Regions from separate parts of the Arthrobacter sp. GW460-12-1-14-TSB2 genome, predicted to be linked through region 2. Evidence: riboswitches for the same ligand, from Rfam matches in the RefSeq annotation. Region 2 holds a riboswitch; the other holds the start of a gene.
The links. Region 2 has a riboswitch for S-adenosylmethionine ahead of AC07YR_RS17690 (aminotransferase class V-fold PLP-dependent enzyme). Riboswitches for the same ligand answer to the same signal wherever they lie in the genome.

Region 1: linked by a shared signal. The riboswitch ahead of AC07YR_RS15930 (bifunctional o-acetylhomoserine/o-acetylserine sulfhydrylase) and the one ahead of AC07YR_RS17690 (aminotransferase class V-fold PLP-dependent enzyme) in region 2 are both predicted to bind S-adenosylmethionine.

Annotation. Positions count from the first base shown of each region.
Region 1 is NZ_JBWKYC010000013.1:129,341-134,635, reverse strand. It holds gene hutI (imidazolonepropionase) at 1-272, shown strand, start outside; gene AC07YR_RS15945 (histidine phosphatase family protein) at 280-960, opposite strand; gene AC07YR_RS15940 (CPBP family intramembrane glutamic endopeptidase) at 1,046-1,813, shown strand; gene AC07YR_RS15935 (VOC family protein) at 1,975-2,613, opposite strand; SAM riboswitch class IV at 2,775-2,890, shown strand; gene AC07YR_RS15930 (bifunctional o-acetylhomoserine/o-acetylserine sulfhydrylase) at 2,960-4,276, shown strand; SAM riboswitch class IV at 4,368-4,483, shown strand; gene metX (homoserine O-acetyltransferase MetX) at 4,496-5,295, shown strand, end outside.
Region 2 is NZ_JBWKYC010000016.1:91,262-106,274, forward strand. It holds gene AC07YR_RS17645 (M23 family metallopeptidase) at 1-839, shown strand, start outside; gene smpB (SsrA-binding protein SmpB) at 931-1,401, shown strand; RNA gene ssrA (transfer-messenger RNA) at 1,538-1,906, shown strand; gene AC07YR_RS17660 (hypothetical protein) at 2,021-2,155, opposite strand; gene AC07YR_RS17665 (hypothetical protein) at 2,235-2,606, opposite strand; gene AC07YR_RS17670 (fluoride efflux transporter FluC) at 2,702-3,070, opposite strand; gene AC07YR_RS17675 (fluoride efflux transporter FluC) at 3,067-3,483, opposite strand; gene AC07YR_RS17680 (metal-dependent transcriptional regulator) at 3,499-4,212, opposite strand; gene AC07YR_RS17685 (class I SAM-dependent methyltransferase) at 4,244-5,017, opposite strand; gene AC07YR_RS17690 (aminotransferase class V-fold PLP-dependent enzyme) at 5,108-6,520, opposite strand; SAM riboswitch class IV at 6,556-6,669, opposite strand; gene hisN (histidinol-phosphatase) at 6,888-7,700, opposite strand; gene rsgA (ribosome small subunit-dependent GTPase A) at 7,765-8,880, opposite strand; gene aroA (3-phosphoshikimate 1-carboxyvinyltransferase) at 8,870-10,246, opposite strand; gene AC07YR_RS17710 (DoxX family protein) at 10,253-10,801, opposite strand; gene AC07YR_RS17715 (sigma-70 family RNA polymerase sigma factor) at 11,161-11,970, shown strand; gene rsrA (mycothiol system anti-sigma-R factor) at 11,967-12,227, shown strand; gene AC07YR_RS17725 (50S ribosomal protein bL37) at 12,351-12,425, opposite strand; gene AC07YR_RS17730 (PadR family transcriptional regulator) at 12,509-13,132, opposite strand; gene AC07YR_RS17735 (DUF4097 family beta strand repeat-containing protein) at 13,133-13,960, opposite strand; gene AC07YR_RS17740 (serine hydrolase domain-containing protein) at 14,038-15,013, opposite strand, start outside.

The DNA.
Region 1 (5,295 bases), on a different contig from region 2:
CGAGCTCCATGGCGTTCTGCGTCACCACCGCGGTGCTGCAGATGCGGCTGAGCGTCCACGAGGCCGTCCGGGCCGCCACGTACGGCGGCGCGCTGGCGCTGCACCGGGAGGTGGGGAACGACGTCGACGGCGAACGGGCGGTGGGGTCGGTCGCCGTCGGCCACCGTGCGGACCTGCACCTGCTTAACGCCCCGTCTGCCACCCACCTGGCCTATCGGCCGGGCATCCCGCTGACCCACGCAGTCTGGCGGGCTGGCGTCCGCGCCCGCTAAGGGTGCATCAGAAGACCATAGGCGGTGCGTCCAGCACCGTTTCGTCGACGCGGCGGTCCTCCCACTGGCTGAAGGGCTTGTCCAGCTCGAACTTGCCCATCCGGGTGCGCACCAGGGTCCGCACCTCGGCGTTGTCCGGGTTGTTGAGTGACTCGAAGTACTCCACGGACCAATGGAACCAGCGCATGCAGAAGAGCCGCATGGTGAGCCCGTGCGTCACGAAGAGCGCGTTGCGGGCGTAGTCCGGCCGGGCCCAGTGCCGGTGGAGGGTTTCCATGAAGGAGGAGATCCGGTCGTAGACATCCGAGCCGGATTCGCCCTCACGGAACCGGTAGAAGAAATGGCCGTACGCGTTGCGGAGTTCCTTCTGGTCCTCGATGTCCCCGGCGATCTGGAAGTTCGCCCAGTCCTGCTCCCGGAGTCGCGGCTCCTCGATGACCCGTTCAGTGAGCGGGCCCAGGTTGAGCGCTTCCAGGGTCTGGTATGCCCTGAGGTATGGCGACACGTAGACACACACCTGCTGCCCGTCCAGCTCCCGGCGGATCTGCTCGCCGGCGGCCTGTGCCTGTGCCACGCCGAGGTCCGTGAGCGGTATCCGGTAATCCGGGACCCTGTTGTAGATGGAGGTGTCGGCATTGGCAGCGGACTGGCCGTGCCGGATCATGATGATTTTGTCGGGCGCGCTCATAAATTCCTAGCATAGGCCCCGGGCCGCCCCGCTCCGGTGAGGCGGCGGACAGGAAAGAACCAGCAAGTGCAGGCAAGATAGGAACATGCTGGTTCCCTCCCGCCGTCGTCTGCGGATCGAAGTCTGGATTGTCCTGGGTCTGTCGCTGGGGCAGTCCGCCGTGTATTCGGTGGTGCAGCTGCTCGACAAGCTGACGCGTGCGCCCCTGGCGGAGGGTACGTCCACCCTCAACCGCTCGCAGAGCAGCCGCGAATACTTCGACCTGACCTACCAGTTGCTGGACATTGTGTTCGCCCTCGTGCCGGTGGTCCTGGTGATCTATTTCCTCACGGAACACCGGCGGGCGGGGGAGTCCGGCGCTTCGGCGTTCCGCAAACTCGGCTTCAACTTCGCCCGCCCGGGGAAGGACCTGCTGCAGGGGCTGGGCCTGGCAGCGCTGATCGGCATCCCTTCCCTGGGGCTGTACGCGGCCGGCCGGGCGCTGGGCATCACCACCGCCATCATCCCCAGCGCGCTGGACGCCTACTGGTGGACCATTCCCGTGCTGATCCTCTCCGCAGTGCGGCACGGGATCGTCGAGGAAGTCATCGTGGTGGGCTACCTGCTGGACCGGCTCGGGAAGTTCGGGTGGAGCATGCCGCTGGCCATCTTCGCAAGCTCCATGCTCCGCGGCAGCTACCACCTCTACCAGGGCTTCGGCCCGTTCATCGGCAACGCCGTCATGGGTGTTGTTTTCGCCTGGGTGTACACGAAGACCCGCCGCGTCATGCCGCTGGTGATCGCCCATGCGCTGCTGGACATCGTGGCTTTCGTCGGCTTCAGCCTGTTCGGCAAGGCGATCGGGCTGGGTTAGATCGGGCTGGGTTGGCTCGGGCTCGATTAAAAGGATTCGGCCGCTATCGGTGGGTGGCGTCGTTGGCACCCGCTGATAGCGGCCGAAGTTTATGGTGTGGCACCGTTAAGGGGCAGCAGGCTGCCGCGTGGTCCCTTGCGGTTCCACGTTGTGGAACCGGGTCAGATGGTTACTGCCCCGGAAGCGGTTTCGAAGGTGACGGAGAGGATCCCCGGTGTTCCCTTCGGGGCGATCCATTCGACGGCCACATCTTCCAAAGGCTTCTCGACCGGTTGACCGAGCCACTCCGTGACGCGTTCGGCCGAGCCCGCGATGGTGAGGCTGGACATCTTAACGTTGCTTGGGTAGGCGTTGGACGGGTGAAGCTCCGGGTCGCCTTCCCACTTGAGCATGTACGGAACCTGCGGGTCTGCAATGAGGCCCAGGATGCCGATCTGCTTCCAGACGAGTTCGCGGCCGTCGGGGAACTTGCGGTTGCCGTTGACAGCCGATCGGCCGAGGCGTTCTTCGAACGGTGCCAGGTCGTCCACTTCGACGCACCAGCCCATCCAGCCGCCGCCGGCTGCGGAGCGTGCCCGGACAGCCTGCCCGAACGGAGCCTTGTCGGAGGCCGGGTGGTCCAGGACCTCCACAACCTCCAGGTATTTGTGCCCGGCCAGCGGGATAATCATGTTGCGGGTGCCAAAACGGGGGTGTACCCCGCCCTTCACGGCTTCGACGCCGAGGGCGGTTGCAATACGTTCGGTGGTGGCAGCCAAGCCATCTTGTTCACAGGCGTAAGAGACGTGATCCATGCGCATGCCCTCATCTTGGCACTTTGTGATGGAGCTCTCAGCTAAGGGTGGCCTTACCAAGATGGGATGTCATGGCGGGCCGGCCTGAGGCCCGTGAAATCACGCCGCTGACGTCCTTCGTCACAAAGCTGTTCACAGGCAATCCGCCGTTCCTAGACTGGGGGCCAGGTCATGAGCGCCAGCATCAAGCCCCGGCTAGCTGGCCGGCAACCCTCGTTCCGCGGTGGGGTGCCCCGGGTGAAGACCGGGCCCTCCGGCAACCGCCGGGCGGCAAGCGCGGCACCAGTCCGGTCAGGGCATGTCCAGCATGTCCTGCAGGGCAGAGGTGCCCTTCCTCAGAAGGAGCTCTCCGATGTCCAACGCATGGTCATTCGAAACCCGCCAGATCCACGCCGGCCAGGAGCCGGACAGCGCCACCGGCGCCAGGGCACTGCCTATCTACCAGACGACGTCGTTCGTGTTCCCGAGCGCCGAAAGCGCCGCCAACCGCTTCGCGCTGGCCGAGCTGGCGCCCATCTACACCCGCATCGGCAACCCCACCCAGGACACGGTGGAACAGCGCGTTGCCAGCCTGGAAGGTGGCCTGGCAGCGCTCCTGCTCAGCTCGGGCCAGGCTGCCGAAACCTTCGCCATCCTCAACGTGGCCGAAGCCGGCGACCACGTGGTGGCCAGCCCCAGCCTCTACGGCGGCACGTATAACCTCCTGGCCCACACCCTGAAGAAGTTCGGCATCTCCGTGACGTTCGTCGAGGATCCGGACAACCTCCAGCAGTGGAAGGATGCCGTCCGGCCGAACACCAAGCTCTTCTTCGCCGAGGTGGTCTCCAATCCGCGCCAGGATGTCCTGGACATCGAAGGCGTGTCCCGCGTTGCCCACGAGGCAGGCGTCCCGCTGATCGTGGACAACACGTTGTCCACTCCGTACCTCATCCGGCCGCTGGAATGGGGTGCCGACATTGTGGTGCACTCGGCCACGAAGTACCTCGGCGGGCACGGCAGCGCCATCGCCGGCGTGATCGTGGACTCCGGCAACTTCGACTTCGGAAAGGACCCGGAGAAGTTCCCGGGCTTCAACACGCCGGACCCCACCTACAACGGCCTTGTCTACGCCCGCGACCTCGGGGCGGACGGTGCACTGGGGGCGAACCTGTCCTACATCCTCAAGGCCCGCGTCCAGCTGCTGCGCGACCTCGGTTCGGCGGTATCCCCGTTCAACGCCTTCCTCATCGCCCAGGGGCTGGAAACCCTGAGCCTGCGTGTGGAGCGGCACGTTGCCAACGCGGTGACCGTCGCCGAGTGGCTGGAGTCCAGGGACGACGTCGAATCCGTCGCCTATGCGGGCCTGCCGTCCAGCCCCTGGTACGAGCGCGGCCGCAAGTATGGACCCAAGGGCACCGGCGCGATCGTGTCCTTCAACATCGCCGGCGGGGCCGAGGCAGGCAAGCGGTTCGTGGACGCCTTGGAGCTGCACTCCCACGTGGCAAACATCGGTGACGTGCGCTCCCTGGTCATCCACCCGGCGTCGACCACGCACAGCCAGTTGACGGCAGAGCAGCAGGCCGTGGCCGGTGTGACCCCCGGCCTGGTCCGCCTCTCGGTGGGGCTGGAGCACATCGACGACATCATCGCCGACCTCGACGCCGGTTTCCGCGCCGCCAAGGGCGACTGACCAGTACGGCTCCCGGCGTCCACGACGCCGGGAGTCATATTGATGTCACATTCTTAGCCATTGCGGCGACGCATTTCGTAGACTCTTTGAAGGTCATGAGTGCCAGCGACAGCCCCGGCTTGCTGGCCGGCAACCCTCCTTCCGCGGCGGGGTGCCCCGGGTGAAGACCTGGCCTGCCGGCCAGTTGGCGGCGGGCAAGCGCGAAGAAGAGGTCCTCAGATGACGATTGCCGTCACCCGCAGCGGTGTACCCGAAACAGATACCCACGCAGTGGATGCAACCACAGGCAACACCACGGATACAACGACAGGCAACAACACGGATACCAGCACGGTGGACACCGCCGTCCCTGACGGTACGGTCAAGTTCCTCAGCGTTGGCGGGCTGGAGCTGGAGGCCGGCGGCTTTCTGCCGGACGTAACGCTTGCGTACGAAACATGGGGCACGCTGAACGCGGACCGTTCCAACGCCGTGCTGGTGCAGCACGCCCTCACCGGCACCACGCACGTCACCAGGGGTGCCAGCGACGAGGAAGGCTGGTGGGAACAGCTGGCCGGACCCGGAGCCCCCGTTGATACGGACAAGTACTTCGTGGTCTCCATCAACATCGTCGGCGGCTGCTACGGTTCCACCGGTCCTTCCACCCCGGCCCCGGACGGTAAGCCGTGGGGTTCGCGCTTCCCCCTGGTGACCCTGCGGGACACAACGGCGGCCGAGTCCCGGCTGGCGGATGCGCTGGGGATCGAGAGCTGGTACGCGGTGTTGGGCGGCTCCCTGGGCGGAGCCCGGGCACTGGAATGGGCCGTGAGCTACCCGGACCGCGTCCGGCGCTGTGCCGTGATATCCATTGGAGCCAGCAGCACCGCCGAGCAGATCGCTTTTGCCCAGGCCCAAACCCTCGCCATCCGCCAGGACGTCAACTTCAACGACGGCGATTACTACGGCGGCCCGGAGCCGGAAGCCGGCCTTGCCCTGGCACGCAGGATCGCACACATCACCTACCGCTCCGCGTACGAGCT
Region 2 (15,013 bases):
ACTCCGCCATGGACAAGCTCTCCCAGCAGAACGCAACGAACGTCAATTCGGAGGCGCGGCTGCAGGCGGTTGAGGCGGAGATCAAGGACCTCAAGGCCAAGGCGGATGCCGCGCTGGCCCGGGAAAAGGCCGCCCGGGATGAAGCCGCCGCCAAGAAGGAGCAGGTGGACAAGCTGATCGCTGACACCACCCGCATCAACAACGAACTCCAGGCGGCAAAGCCGGGCATCCAAAGCCAACTCTCCAAGGTACAGGCAGCCCAGGATGCCGTGGCTGCGGAAATCGTCGAACGTGACCGGAAGCTGCGCGAAGCGTGGGAGGCCGAACAGCGCCGCATCGCCGAGGCCGCCGCCGCGGCGGCCAGGGCAGCCGGCCAGGCAGCCCAGCCCTACGTTCCGCAGGTCGGGCCGCCTTCGGCCTTCGGCCTGCGGCACCCATTCTCGGCCGACGTCCCCATCACCTCAGGTTTCGGCTGGCGTGCGACGCCGCCCGGCACGGTCGACTTCTACGGCTCCGGCGGATACATGCACACCGGCATCGACTTTGGTGCCAGCTGCGGGACCCCGGTCTACGCCCCGGCGGCCGGCACGATCGTATCCGCGGGGTGGAGCAACGACGGCGGCGGCAACAACGTGAAGATCTCGCATGGCGTTGTCCAAGGCAACTCGCTGACCACTATTTACTACCACAACAGCAGCGTGGTCGTTTCGTTGGGCCAGCAGGTCAGCCAGGGGCAGCTCATCGCCTATTCGGGAACAACGGGTAACTCAACCGGCTGCCATTCACACTTCGAGACGTGGCTCAACGGCCAGGCCGTCGATCCGATGATCCTGCTCTGACAGGCAGGCCCTGCGGCTGCCGTAGAATTAAATAGCCCCGAGCCTCAACGGTCGGGGCAACCATCCAGACCAAGAGCTGAGGAGTTCCACCGTGCCGAAAGAAAGTGGCCGTAAGGTAGTGGCCACCAACCGAAAGGCCCGGCATGACTACCACGTCCTCGACACCTACGAGGCGGGCATTGCCCTGATGGGGACAGAAGTGAAGTCCCTTCGCGAGGGCCACGCCTCCATGGTTGACGGGTTCTGCACGTTCTACAACGACGAGCTGTGGATGGAGGGAATCCATATCCCCGAATACAACCAGGGGAGTTGGACGAACCACTCCGCCCGGAGACGGCGCAAACTGTTGTTGCACCGCGAGGAACTAACCAAGATCTCGCACAAGGTCCGCGAATCAGGCTTCACCATCGTGCCGCTCCAGCTCTACTTCCTGGATGGTAAAGCGAAAGTGGAGATCGGCGTCGCCCGCGGTAAGAAGGAATACGACAAGCGGCAGACGCTCCGCGAGCAGCAGGACAAGCGCGAAGCGCTGCGCGTCATGCGCGAAAAGAACCGCAGCTAAACCTGGCCGCGGAGCGGCTGCGAACGTCGGGGAATGATTCCGGGCGGCAGTGCGTTATGATTGGTAGTCCGGGAAGGAACGGCGTGGATTCCGCAAAGAATCCGCAAGGAACCTGACCGGTTTGGTAACAAAATACGGGGATGATCGGTTTCGACGATGTTAGTCGCGACAGGTGAAGCGGGCCGAGGATGCAGAATTATCTCGTAAACGCTGTCTGCAAAACAATAAGTGCCAAACAAACGCGCACTGACTTCGCTCTCGCTGCCTAAGCAGTAAGACAGTCCGTCAGCCCGGGATTGCTATCGTCCCGGATCCTGGCGTCATTAAGATAGCCACTGCTGTTTACCTTCGTCATTGGGGTGAACGGGACTCTTAAATGACTGGGCCCGGATCAGCTACTCGTTTGCAGGATAGCTGGGGCCGAGAAAATCCGACGCAAACTGCGCCCGGAGAAGCCCTGACAACACGACATCGGACGGGGGTTCAATTCCCCCCATCTCCACCATCGGGACAGCGGCAACGCGGTCCCACCCCGTGCAAAAGGCCGGAAGCGTAAGCTTCCGGCCTTTTGTTTTCGGCACCGATCTGGCATTCTCCAGCGGCCGTCCGCGGCCCCGGGTCAGCGCTTCTTGATGTGCGCGACGGGGTCCACGTGGGTGTCCAGCTCATGCTTGGACTTCTTTTCGGCCCTCTTTTGCTTGATGGACTTGTCCGACTTCTTGGTAACCTGCCGGTGCGGCGATTTGTCAGGCATGTCGCCCTCCCTAACGTCGGGGCCCTCGAATAGGCCCCGTGCTTGTAAGGTACGCCTGTTTTGTCCCGAATGTAACTGGTCAGGAACCCGGCACTTCAACGTCGACGATGCCGACGAACCGGCTCCCGATGCCCTCGTATTCACTACGGACCAGACCCGGCAGGACCGGGGGCAGGTCCGACGCCGCGTGATGGACGCAGCAGACATACGTGAACGGCGGCCACCATTTCTTGGGCCGGGCGGCTTCCGAGAAACCGCAGACCGCGCAGGTCAGCTGGACCCAGACCGGCCGCTTGCCGGTCCGGTTTGCCTTGGACTGGACGAGCCAGGCCGGGGGATTGTCCAGGAGTTCGGACAGTTCGGCGTCCGACAGCCTGGCGGGGATACCGTGACGGTGTGCCATTTCCAGCGGGATGTCGAGGATTTGAGCTGCTTCACGTCGCGTAACCATCGTTTAACGATACGGGATGCGGGGCCGCTCCTCGTTCACGACGGCGGGACTCCGGCGCAGAGGCCGGGTCTCCACACGCTGTCGGCCGGCAAGCCTCAGCCAGAGATGGCAATTCCCGCGGCGGCGGCGCTGAGCCCGGCCACGAGGTTGACCGTGACGTTCAGGGCAGCTGCAACGTACCGCACCTCACTGACCAGCCGGATGGTGGCAGTGGTCCAGGAACTGAAGGTTGTCAGCCCGCCGGCCAGCCCGGTGGCGATCGCCGCATGCCATTCCCCGCCGAGCCCCAGCCTGCCGGTAACGCCCAGGGAAAGGCCGATGATCAGCGACCCGATGACATTGACCACCAGGGTAGCCCAGGGCCAGTGCCGGCGGTCGCCAGCGCGGTGCGCGAAGTACGTGTCGACGGAGAACCTGAGCAGGCCTCCTGCAACGCCGAAAATTCCTACCAGCAGCGCTGTCATGATCCACCTGTCCGGTCGCTCAGGGCCTTGCCTGCTTTCCAGCCCGCGGCGGCCGCACCGAGACCCAGAACCAGCGAGAGGCCGAGATAGATCAGCCAGGTCACGTGCTGCCCGGAACGGGCCTCCTGGTTAACGGAAAAGACCACGGCGGAGAAAGTTGTGAACGAGCCCAGCAGCCCGGGCCCAATCCCCGCCCGCAGCCAGAACGCTGTCCTGGGGCGTGCCATCCACACCGTGGTGAGCGCGGCAAGGACAAAGCTTCCGCAAACGTTGATGGCCAAGGTGGTCCACGGGATCGCGCCAGGGGGTTCGGGCAGGAGGACGCCCAGACCGTAGCGGAGTTCCGTCCCCACGAGAGCCCCGAGGGCGACTGCCGTCCAGGCACGCCAGCCGGCGCTTCTGAGGGCCTTCATTCAGGCGGCACGCATTCAGGCGTCCGCCAGCCGGCATCCGGCGTGGCGTGAATCGCTGTATACCCACAGCGCTGACGACACCTCATCGGCGAGGTCGAATTCGCGGCCGGCTCCGGCAGCGCCGATCCGGACCACCAGTGCGCCGCCGAAGGGTTTCCGGCCAAGCACTTCGATGTCGGCATCGAGATTGATCTCCTGCGCGGAAAGATAGCGCAGGAGATCGGGGTTGTCGTCGCTGATCCGGGTGATCCGGCCTGTGTGGCCGTCGTCGAGTTCGCTCATCCGATGGGCGTGCGGCATATGGACCGTGCCGTCCGCTGCCGGGATGGGGTCACCGTGCGGGTCGCGCAGGGGATCGCCGAGCTTGCGGGCCATCCGCTCGATGAAGGTATCCGACACTGCGTGTTCCAGGAGTTCGGCTTCGTCGTGGACTTCATCCCAGCTGTAGCCGAGTTCCTGGACGAGGTAGGTCTCAATCAGGCGGTGACGCCGGACCATCGAGAGCGCGAGGCGGATTCCGTCCGCCGTGAGCGTGATGGCGCTGTACGGCTTGTGGTCAACCAGGCCCTGGTCCTTGAGTTTGCGGACCATCTCCGAGACCGAGGAGTTTGCGACGCCAAGCCGCTGGGCCAGCTGCGAGGACGTGATGGGCTTGTCCTGCCACTCCGTAAAGGAGTAGATGACCTTGACGTAGTCCTCGATGGAGGAGGAGGGCGCGCTGGTCTTCACGAGTCCAAGCCTACCGCTTTGGCTGCGGCACTCATGCTTTGAACGCCCGCCAGGTCTGGGTGAGGTAGGGAAGTCCGATGGTGTCCGCCGGGGAATGGCCCAGGTGCTCGTGGAGGTACCAGTCCAGGTTGTGGCGGACCTTTGCGCGCGTACTTTCGCCGGCCGCGAGGTAATAGCTGCGGGACTTTGCCAGTTCGACGATGTCTCCGGTGGTCACTGAGTCTTCCCAGCGTGTCAGGTGGCTCTCAAGCCCGGCAAACTCCGGCCCGATTGCGGGACGGAAGTCCGGCTTGTGCACGTCCCCTGCATGCATGATCCGGGACAAGCGGTGGACCCACGGGACGGACGTATCCAGCTGATTCCACACCAGTCCCAGCACGCCGGCAGGGCGGAGGATGCGGGACAGTTCGGTGCTTGCCAGGAGGGGATCGCACCAGTGCCAGGCCTGGGCAACAACGACGACGTCGAACGCCGCGTCCGGGAGTCCGGTTGCCTCCGCTGTGCCCTCCGTCGCTGGAACTCCCGGCAGGACGAGGCGCAGTTGGGCGAGCATGTCCGGTGAAGGATCCACCGCGGAGACTGCCAGCCCGCGCTGCACCAGCAATGCGGTGTACTTGCCCGTCCCCGCCCCAATGTCAGCGGCGTCGGACACTCCGGCCATCCCGCCGACGCTTTCGATCAGCCAGTCCGCAGAGTCGCCAGGGTAGCTTGGGCGGACCCGGTCGTAGTGTTCACCGCCGTCCTGGAAGCTTTGGCCGAGCTCGTGCCGGCGCTGGTGGTGCAGTTTGGGGCCTCCCCGTGCCACGTGCAATCTCCTTCGGGCAGGCTGGAATTCTTACCCCTCGAATTTACCGCACAGACCGTGTCCCCAGTCCTCGGGCCTCAGGCCCAACGCTCAGTCGTCGGTGCAGGGCGCCGCGCCGGCGGTGCCGGGGGTATTGGGCGCCCATTCCGGGTAGCTGCGGGTGTCGTTGGCCGGCACCCAGCGGCCGGCGTCCACAACGTAGTCCCAGCCCAGGCCCGTGCGGCGGAGTTCCTCAATGCCAGCGAGCAGGCGCTGGGCGTCCTCCAGCCGGGATCCGACGCCGAAGCTTGCGCGGAGCGAGCCCGAGGGCAGTCCCAGCCGCTTGAGCAGCGGGTGGGCGCAGAAGCGGCCGTCCCGCAGGCCCACGCCGTGTTCGGCGGAGAGGTAGGCCGCAACAAGGCCCGCGTCGTAGCCGGCGACGGAGAAGTTGACCACCCCGATGGTGTCATTGGTGTCGCTGAAGATCTGGTGCACCGTGACGCCGTCGATCCTCTGCAGCCCCTCCACGAGGAAGGACCGGATGGCGGTCTCGTGGGCGTGCCACAGCTCCTGTTCCAGAGCGCCGATGACCTGCGTGGCGCGGGCAAGGGTGGCGGCGCCGAGCACGTTGGGCGAGCCGCCCTCATGCCGTGCCGGTCCCGTGGCCCAGCTGACGGAATCCAGCCGGGCCTCGCGGACCGCTCCGCCGCCTGCCAGGTGGGGGGTCCCGGCGTCGAGCCAGTCCGGCCGGCCCACGAGGACGCCGGAGCCGAAGGGTGCATACAGCTTGTGACCCGAGAAGGCGAGGTAGTCGACGTCGTCCGCTGCGATGTCGATGCGGCGGTGCGGGGCCAGTTGCGCCGCGTCCACCACAATCCTTGCGCCGTGTTCGTGCGCCAAAGCGGCCAGTTCACGGATCGGAAGGATTTCGCCGGTGACATTGGAGGCGCCGGTGACGGCCAGCAGGCTGATGTCACCCTGCCGGAGTTCAGTGCGCAGGCTCTCCAGGGTTGCCTTCAGGGTGGACGCGGCAACCACGCTGCGGTGCGGCACGCCCTGCCAGGGGAGCAGGTTGGCGTGGTGCTCGATGTCCAGGTAGAGCACTTCACCGGTGTGGCGGCCGTCCGCCACCGGCAGGCAGCCCGCCAGCAGGTTCAGGGAGTCGGTGGTGTTCCTGGTGAAAATGACGGAATCGTCCGGCCTGCCGCCCACGAAGCCGCGGACGATATTCCGCGCGTTTTCGTACACGGACGTGCTGATCTGCGAAGCGTAGCCCGCGCCTCGGTGCACGCTGGCGTAGTACGGCAGGATTTCGTTGAGGTAGGCCGAGACGACGGACAGTGCCGGTGCCGACGCGCCGTAGTCCAGGTTCGCGTAGCGGACGTGGCCGCCCTGGATCAGCGGAGCCTGGATCTCCGCGCCGGTGACGGCCGAGAGGGGGCGCCGGGCGACGCTGAACCGTTCATCCAGACGGGCTGGGGCGGGGGCGGTTCCGGAGTTTGCGGGGAACGTGGCAGTAGTCATGGGGACCTCACTGTAAAGGGACCCCTCACTCCGGGGATCCGCGCTTGCCGGGTCCGTTCCGGACCGGCCTGGTCGTCACCCGGGGCACCCCACCGCGAATGGAGGGTTGCCGGCCAGCAAACCGGGGTTTAGCGCTGGCACTCGTGACCTGTTTCGAGATTAGGACATTGACAGCGCCGCGGGAAAGTTGCGGCAATTATTAAGCACTTTGTTACGCGAGGCAGAAGAATGGCGTTGCGGCCGAACAAACGACGGCGGACGCACCCTTGGGAGGGGCGTCCGCCGTCGTTTATTCGGCACTGCGTTCATTCGGCGCTGCGTTGATCTGCCGCCCTCGCGCCTAGCGACCGGGGGGGTGCGCTGCGCGTCAGAGGAGGTCGTCGAGGTCCGGGTTCAGGCGCTTGAGGACCTCCGAATGGAGGATCGAGTTGGTGGCGAGGGCATTCCCGCCGAAGGGGCCGTCCACTCCCTCCAGCGAAGTGAAGCGGCCGCCGGCTTCGGTGACAATGGGCACCAGGGCGGCCATGTCGTAGAGGTTCAGTTCTGGCTCGCAGGCGATGTCCACGGACCCTTCGGCCACCATGCAATAAGACCAGAAGTCGCCGTAGGCCCGGGTCCGCCAGACGTCCTCCGTGAGGCCCAGGAATTCATCCAGGTTGCCGCGTTCCTTCCAGCCGCTAAGGCTCGAGTAGGAGAGGGAGGCGTCCGAGAGCTTGGACACGTTCGAAACCTTCAGCCGGGTGGCTGCCGCAAGCGACCGTCCCATGTAGGCGCCAGCCCCTTTAGCGGCCCACCAGCGCTTTCCCAGCGCCGGTGCGCTGACCAGGCCGACCACCGGCTCGCCCTCATCCACGAGGGCGATCAGGGTGGCCCACACCGGCACGCCGCGCACGAAGTTCTTGGTGCCGTCGATCGGATCGATGATCCAGCGGCGGGAACCGTGCCCGGAGCTGCCGAATTCTTCGCCGAGGACGGCATCCCGCGGGCGGGAACGGGACAGCTGGCCGCGGATGGACTCTTCAGCTGCTTTGTCAGCATCCGTGACCGGGGTCAGGTCCGGTTTGGTTTCAATCTGAAGGTCCAGCGCCTTGAAGCGGCTCATGGTCTGGGAGTCGACAGAGTCAGCCAGTACATGGGCGAGGCGCAGGTCGTCGTTGTAGCTCGAAGCGGGTTGGGTCATGGTTCCAAACTACCGTCTCTGTGGCCGGCCGGGCGGGATGTCAGGTCCTTGGCCCCTCTGCCTGCTACGAAACGATGCCGAGTTCCTTCGCTTCCTGCGCTTCCATCCGGGGATCGGTGCCGAGCAACCGCCGCAGGGACGCGAGACGCGCCGCGCCGGACGGCCCTGCGTGTCCTTCGGCCACCCAGGCGTCCACGCCGCAGTTGACGGCGGATGCATCATGCTTGCAGCCGCGTTCGCAGGCATCCGTGCCGGGTTCGAGATCGGGGAACGAACGCAGGATCCGGTCCGGATCGACGTGGGCAAGGCCGAACGACCGGATACCCGGGGTGTCAATAATCCAGCTTCCGGCGGGCGCGTCACTGATCCGCAGGGCCAGTGCCGACGACGACGTGTGCCGTCCCCGTCCGGTGACGGCGTTGACTCCTCCGGTGGCCCGCTCAGCGCCGGTCAGGGCATTGACCATGGTGGACTTCCCCACGCCCGAATGCCCAAGCATGACGGTGACCTTGCCGTCGAGGTGTGCACGGAGCTGCGAGACGGCGTCGCTGTCGAGGCGCGCGGACAGCCCGTCGTCCGAGCGGGCATCGATGCCGGAGGCGGCGGCGTCGGCGGTCCGGCTGATGATGACCGGGAAATCAAGGTGCCGGTAGTTGGACAGGAGCTCGGTGGGATCCTTGACGTCTGCTTTGGTGACCAGCAGCAGCGGCTCGATGCCGGCGTCGTAGGCCGCCACCAGGGCGCGGTCGATAAATCCTGTGCGCGGTTCCGGATTGGCGGCCGCGACCACCACCACGAGCTGGTCCGCATTCGCCACGACCGCCCGCTCAATCGGATCCGTGTCGTCGGCGCTGCGCCGCAAAAGGGTGCGCCGGTCCTGGATCTTCACGAGCCGGGCAAGGGTGTCGGGCTCTCCGGAAACATCACCCACCAGGGACACGAAGTCCCCGGCCACTACCGGCGAACGGCGCAGCTCGCGCGCCCGCGCGGCGACCACGATGCGTTCGTTGCCGCTGTCTTCGCCCACCACCGCCGTGTAGCGCCCGCGGTCCACCGTGATGATCCGGCCGGTCACGGCGTCGTCATGGCTGGGCCGGTCCTTGGTCCGTGGACGCGTACCTTTCTTGTTGGGACGGACCCGGATATCGGACTCGTCCCATGTACCGGTGCTACGCCCCACTGGCCTGTTCCGTCTGCCGGCCCGGCTGTGGTGCCAGCATGGCTTCCCACAGCTGCGGGAAGTCGGGCATCGTCTTGGACGTGGTGCCGATGTCTTCAACCTCGACGCCGGGAACGGCGAGGCCGAGGATGGCCCCGGCGGTGGCCATCCGGTGGTCGGCGTAGCTGTGAACTGTTCCGCCGTGGAGCTTTGCAGGCCGGATTATCAGGCCGTCGGCGGTTTCCTCAGCGTCCCCGCCCAGGCGGTTGATTTCCGTGACGAGTGCGGCAAGCCTGTCGGTCTCGTGGCCGCGGAGGTGCGCTATGCCGGTCAGCCGCGACGGGGTTGTTGCCAACGCACACAACGCTGCCACGGTCGGTGCCAGTTCGCTGGTGTCGGCGAAGTCTGCGCCCTTGATTTCCGGTCCGCCCGTCACGGTGAGTGTCCCGTCGGTCAGCGTGACCGTGGCGCCCATCGCAGCCAGGATGCTGCGCCACAGGTCACCCACCTGCGTTGTGGGCGCGGGCCAGTTGGGGATGCGGACGGTACCGCCGGTTGCCAGCGCCGCGGCGAGGAAGGGGCCCGCGTTGGAAAGATCCTGTTCAATGCGGCGGTCGAAGGCCCGGATCGAGCCCGGTGCCACCACCCAGTGGTTGGGGACGGAATCGTCGACCGACACGCCGACTTCGCGCAGTACGGCCACGGTCATATTGATGTGGTCGAGGCTGGGGACCGGCTTGCCCACGTGCTCAAGGTGCAGGCCCTCGGTGAAACGCGCTCCCACAAGGAGCAGCGCCGACACAAACTGCGATGAGGCGCTTGCATCAATCACCAGGTGGCCGCCGCGCACTTCGCCAGTGCCGGCCACCGCGAAGGGAAGCGATGACGGCCGGGTTCCGTCGGCGGCCCGGACATCGACGCCGAGGGCTGCCAGCGCCTCGATGATGGTGCCCATCGGCCGCTTGCGGGCGTGCGGGTCGCCGTCGAAGACTGTGGCGCCGCTGCGGAGGGCGGCCGCAGGGGGAACGAAGCGCATCACCGTACCCGCGAGTCCGCAGTCGATGGCGGCATCCGCCGCCGTCGCGTCCGGGGCGAGGGGAGTGATTTCAAGGTCGGGCCCGAATGAGCCGTCCCCCGGGACTTCCCGGATTCCGGCACCCAATTGGCGGAGTGCCTGGATCATTAAGGCCGAATCGCGGGAGTGCAGGGGTGCACGGAGGCGGGACGGCCCGTCGGCCAGGGCAGCAAGGACCAGGTACCTGTTGGTGAGGGACTTCGAACCGGGGACGGTGACTGTGGCGTCGACCGGCGCTTCGGCGAACGGTGCGGGCCAGGTGTCGTCCGCAACCGGCGCGGACGGTACTGGGGCGGGGGCAGTGCCTGTCATTCGTGCCTATGCTTTCACGGCGTGGTCCACGGCCTTGCGGACTGCTTTTTCGGCCTTATTGAGATTCTTGCTGGTGGTCTTCCGGGCGTCTGCAGCCAGGTGGCTGGCACCCTTGCGGGCGTCGGCGGCCAGATGCTCGGCCCGCCAGGCCAGGCTCGGCTTGCCCGCGGTGTCCACGGACGCAAGCAGTACGCCGCCGGTGAGCGTGACGTTCTTCAGGAGCTGGGTCCGCCGCGCGTCCCGGCCTTCCTTGGTGGTGATGTCGGCGCTGCGCCACTCGACGAAGGCGTTCAGCGCTGAAATGACGGCGAGTACGGAGGCTGCGAGCCGGGCCGACTTGCCCATGGCGAACAGCACGCCAGCGCCCACTTGAGTGCCTCCAATGACGCGTGCCAGTACTTTTTCGTTGGTGGCGAACGGGAGGGAATCCGCTGCCCGGCGCAACAGCGGCGACAGCTGCGTCGCAGTGTCATCCGCGTTCTTTAGCTTGTCCAGGCCGGCGAGAACGAAACTGGAGGCCAGCATGGGCCGGGCGAGAATGCGGACTAACGACATGAATTTCCTCCTGGGTGGACGAGCCGCGGAACATCTGCGGGGGAACCGGTTCTAGTCTTGCACTTTTGCGGAATATTTGCCCGCCGGCAGTGGTTATGGAAAGCAGGTCCCGATGAGTCACGGGCTGTGCTTGGCCACGGCCTAAGGCGCTTGCGGACGCCGGGCGGCTGAACGCTGAATGCGTTCGCACGGGCGCCTCCAGGATGGACGCCGACACAAGGACACAGAGCGGAGATGAAGCTTTGACATTGGTTAGGGACAGCGCGGAACTCCTTGCGCCGTTTGAGTTCTCGGGGCGTGATGAGGCTGGCGGGCACCCGCCGGTAGGCCCGGGACGTGTCACAGTAGACTTGAAGGCAATGAGCACCATTGATCCGGCCGTTGCGGCCATATACGAGGCTGCCGGTAACGAGGCCAAAAACAACAGCAGGCATCCGGCGGACGCCGGGGCCAGCGCGGACGCTGCAGCCAGCGCGGACACCGGGGTGAGCCCTGACGTCGGGACAAGCCCGGACGGCGCGCGGTCCGCGGAGGCGGAGGTCGACGTCGTGTCCGAGACCCCCGAGCAGCGCAGGCTGCGGTTTGAACGCGACGCCATGCAGTACGTCGACCAGCTGTATTCGGCCGCCATGAGGATGGCACGGAATCCCGCCGACGCTGAGGACCTGGTGCAGGAGGCCTACACCAAGGCTTTCTCGGCGTTCCATCAGTACAAACCGGGAACCAACCTCAAGGCGTGGCTCTACCGGATCCTCACAAACACGTACATCAACCTCTACCGCAAGAGGCAGCGTGAGCCGCTGCAGTCGAACTCGGACACCATTGAGGACTGGCAGTTGGCGCGGGCGGAATCGCACACTTCGTCCGGCCTGCGTTCTGCCGAAGCGGAAGCGCTGGACCACCTTCCGGATTCCGATGTGAAGCGGGCGCTGCAGGCGATTCCGGAGGAATTCCGCCTCGCGGTGTACTTTGCCGACGTGGAGGGGTTCGCGTACAAGGAAATCTCAGACATCATGAACACCCCCATCGGCACTGTGATGTCCCGGCTTCACCGCGGCCGCAAAATGCTGCGCGACATGCTTGCGGACTACGCCGCAGAGCGGGGTTTCAAAGCCGCAACCGATTCCGGTGCCGCGGCCGAAAGCACAACACAGGAGAACAGGAAATGAGCGACTGCCAGGGACTGGGCGATTGCGACGATGCCCGGATGCAACGTATTTACGAATATCTGGACGGTGCGCTGACACACAGCGACATCGCCGAGATCAAGGATCACCTGGACGGTTGCCCGGAGTGCCTTGAAGAGTACGATCTCGAGTGCGTCATCCGCAAGGTGGTCAAGCGCTCCTGTACGGAAGCCGCCCCGGAGAACCTGAAGAACGCCATCCTGGACCGGATCCATTCGATCCGTCCTGTCGAGGCCTAGCTCCGCCCGAAACCCGGCCGGACGGCAGCTGACCCCGATTTCACGGCATTAACGGCGAAGGGCCCCGGAAACCATGTGGTTTCCGGGGCCCTCTGCTTTAAAGCTCATGTTCCAAACCGTAGCTTAGGTGTTGGGGCGCTTCCCGTGGTTCGCGCCGCCACGCTTACGGTCACGACGTTTACGTGCACGCTTGCTCATAGCTGGCCTCCTTAATCTTGGTACTCAAAAGAGCTGCCCTCAAGTCTCCCACATCACGCGACGGCCCGCGAACCGGGGCCCGCTCAATGACTGCCGGCGTTCAGCGAGTTGCGGATCGATATTTCGGCCTGGTCCAGCACCGTCCGGATCGTCTCGAGCGTGACGCCGCTGATTGGTGCAGCGCTGGCCTTTACCCGAAGCTCCACACGCAGGTTGTCCCTGAACGACTGCACCAGCATTTCCGCCTCTTTGAGCGTGCGGTCGCCTTCGGGCGTGTGCCGGGTACCGCGGTCCGGGAACCCTGCGGAACGCGCAGACGACCGCGCGGCCTCGGCAGTGGCGGCAAGGTCGGCCCGGAGCCCGCGCATGTTGACGCGGATATCCTCCCGCAGATTGTCGGCCAGCCGGCGCACCGAGGCGGAAATGTCATTCTCCACGCCGGCCAGTTCGTCCCGGCGCCGGTTGAGCTCCACTAGGCCGGCTTGGGTGATGCGGTAGTTGGTGCGTCGCCCCTCGGCTTCCGTGGCCACGAGCCCTTCTTCTTCCAGCTTGCCGAGCCGCGGATAGATCGTCCCGGCACTGGGGGAGTAGGTCCCCCCAAAGCGTTCGCTGAGGGCTTTGATGAGTTCGTAGCCGTGTTTGGGGCCCGACTCCAGGAGGGAAAGCAGGTAGAGGCGAAGCGCGCCATGGGCGAAGACCGGAGGCATCTAGGCCTCCGTTTCGGTGTCCGCAGGCGACAGGCTGTGGATGATGGACGTCTTTCCGGAGACGGAGTTGGTTCGCACAATCATCAGCTGCGCATCCGGGCCGGCAATCGTCTGGACCTTGCCGCCCGGATGGACGTACTTCTGGTCGTCGATGACCACGGTGCCGCCGGCGGACTTGGCCACGACATCGACTCCGACGTCCTGGGGAAGCCGGACGGTCAGGTCGCCCGACACCGAATTGGCCCCGAAGTCGTGGGTGAAGCCGCGGAGGTCGAAGCTCATGTCGCCGCTGACGGTGTTGGCGCGGATGTTGCTGAACCGGCCGGACGCGGTGACTTCCCCGGAAACGCTCTTGGCGGTTAGGACGCCCTCGTGGTTACGGGCGATGACTTCGCCGCTGACCGTGTTGACGTGGAGTTCGCCGCTGGTGCCGTCCGCCATGACGGATCCGGAGACGGTGTTGAGCTTGGTGTGGCCGCTGATCCCGGAGACGAGGCCGTCCCCGCTGACCGTGCCGGCCTCCACTTCCACGCCCGCCGGCAACGCAATGCTGATGACCACGGAGTTGGTGCTGCTGTTGTTGACCGTGTCCATCAGGTTCTTGAACCAGCCCTGGGCGCCCTGCAGTTGGTGCCGAACCTCGAGTCGCCCGTTGACCAGGGTGACCGTCAGCGGATCCCCGTGGATTTCGGATACTTCGATCCGCGTGACCTCCTCGGCGTGGGTGACCACATCGAACCGTCCCCGGATGATTCCGAGCTTGAGTGACCTGACGCCGTCGACGTCGATCGTCTGCGGACCGGTGACGGTCCAGGTGTTCTCGTCCACTGCGCCTCCATATTGCGATATATCGTGAATATGATTTGACGATATATCGCGTCTTGCCCAAAAGCAATAGACGCTGGCTAGCGGTAGATCTTTCCGATGAGGGTCCGGGCGATCGTGGTCGCCGGATCCCTGCCATCCGGCGTCGGGGCCAGGTTCGTCCAGACGACGAGGGTGACCTGGGCGGCAGGGTCATGGCCTGCGAAGGTGTTGAAGCCGGGCAGTTCGCCGGTATGCCCGAAGAGTTTCCCGAATTTGGCGATCCCCAGCCCGTAGAGAGCCCCTCCAGGGTCGTCGGCCTTGACCGGCTGGGGACTGTCCAACCGCAGTTTCTGCAGGGCGGGTCCCAGGACCTTTCCGCCGCCGAGTGCCTCCGCCCACGTTGCGAGGTCTTCCGCGGTCGAAATTCCGGACCCGGCGGCCCAGGCCCACGAGGGGTTCATGGCTGTCTGGTCCGTGGGCAAGAGGGTTCCGTCAGCGGCAGCCTTTTGCATGTCCGCGGGAAGGGCAGGGTCGTTGAGCGTCAGCACGTTGTTCCCGTACATGTACCCCTGCGGATGCGGTTCCGGAATGGCGTTGGACGATTGCTCCGGAAATACGGATCCGGTCAGTCCCAGCGGTGTGAACAGCCTGTCCCGGAACGCCGCAGTGAGCGGCTTGCCGTCCAGGGCTTCCGCGATCAGGCCGAGCAGCACCGTGTTGGTGTTGGAATAGTGGAAGCCCTCGCCCGGAGCGAAATACGGCGGATGGCGGAAAGCAACGGCGAGCAGTTCTTCGGGGGGCCATGCCTTTCCGGGATCGGCATCGAGGACCTGGTTTACTTCCAGTGCCTCGGTGTAGTTGTAGAGTCCGCTGCGCATCGTCAGCAACTGTTCGATGGTGATGTTGGCGCCGTTCGGCACGTCCGGACGGTAGTCCGCCACCGGGTCGTCGAGCTCTATCTTCCCTTCCTGGACCAGCTGCAGGATGACAGTGGTGGTCCAGGTCTTTGTGACGGAGCCGATCCGGACGTGGTCCGCCGGCGTCACGGGATCGGTTCCGCCGAAGCTACGCACG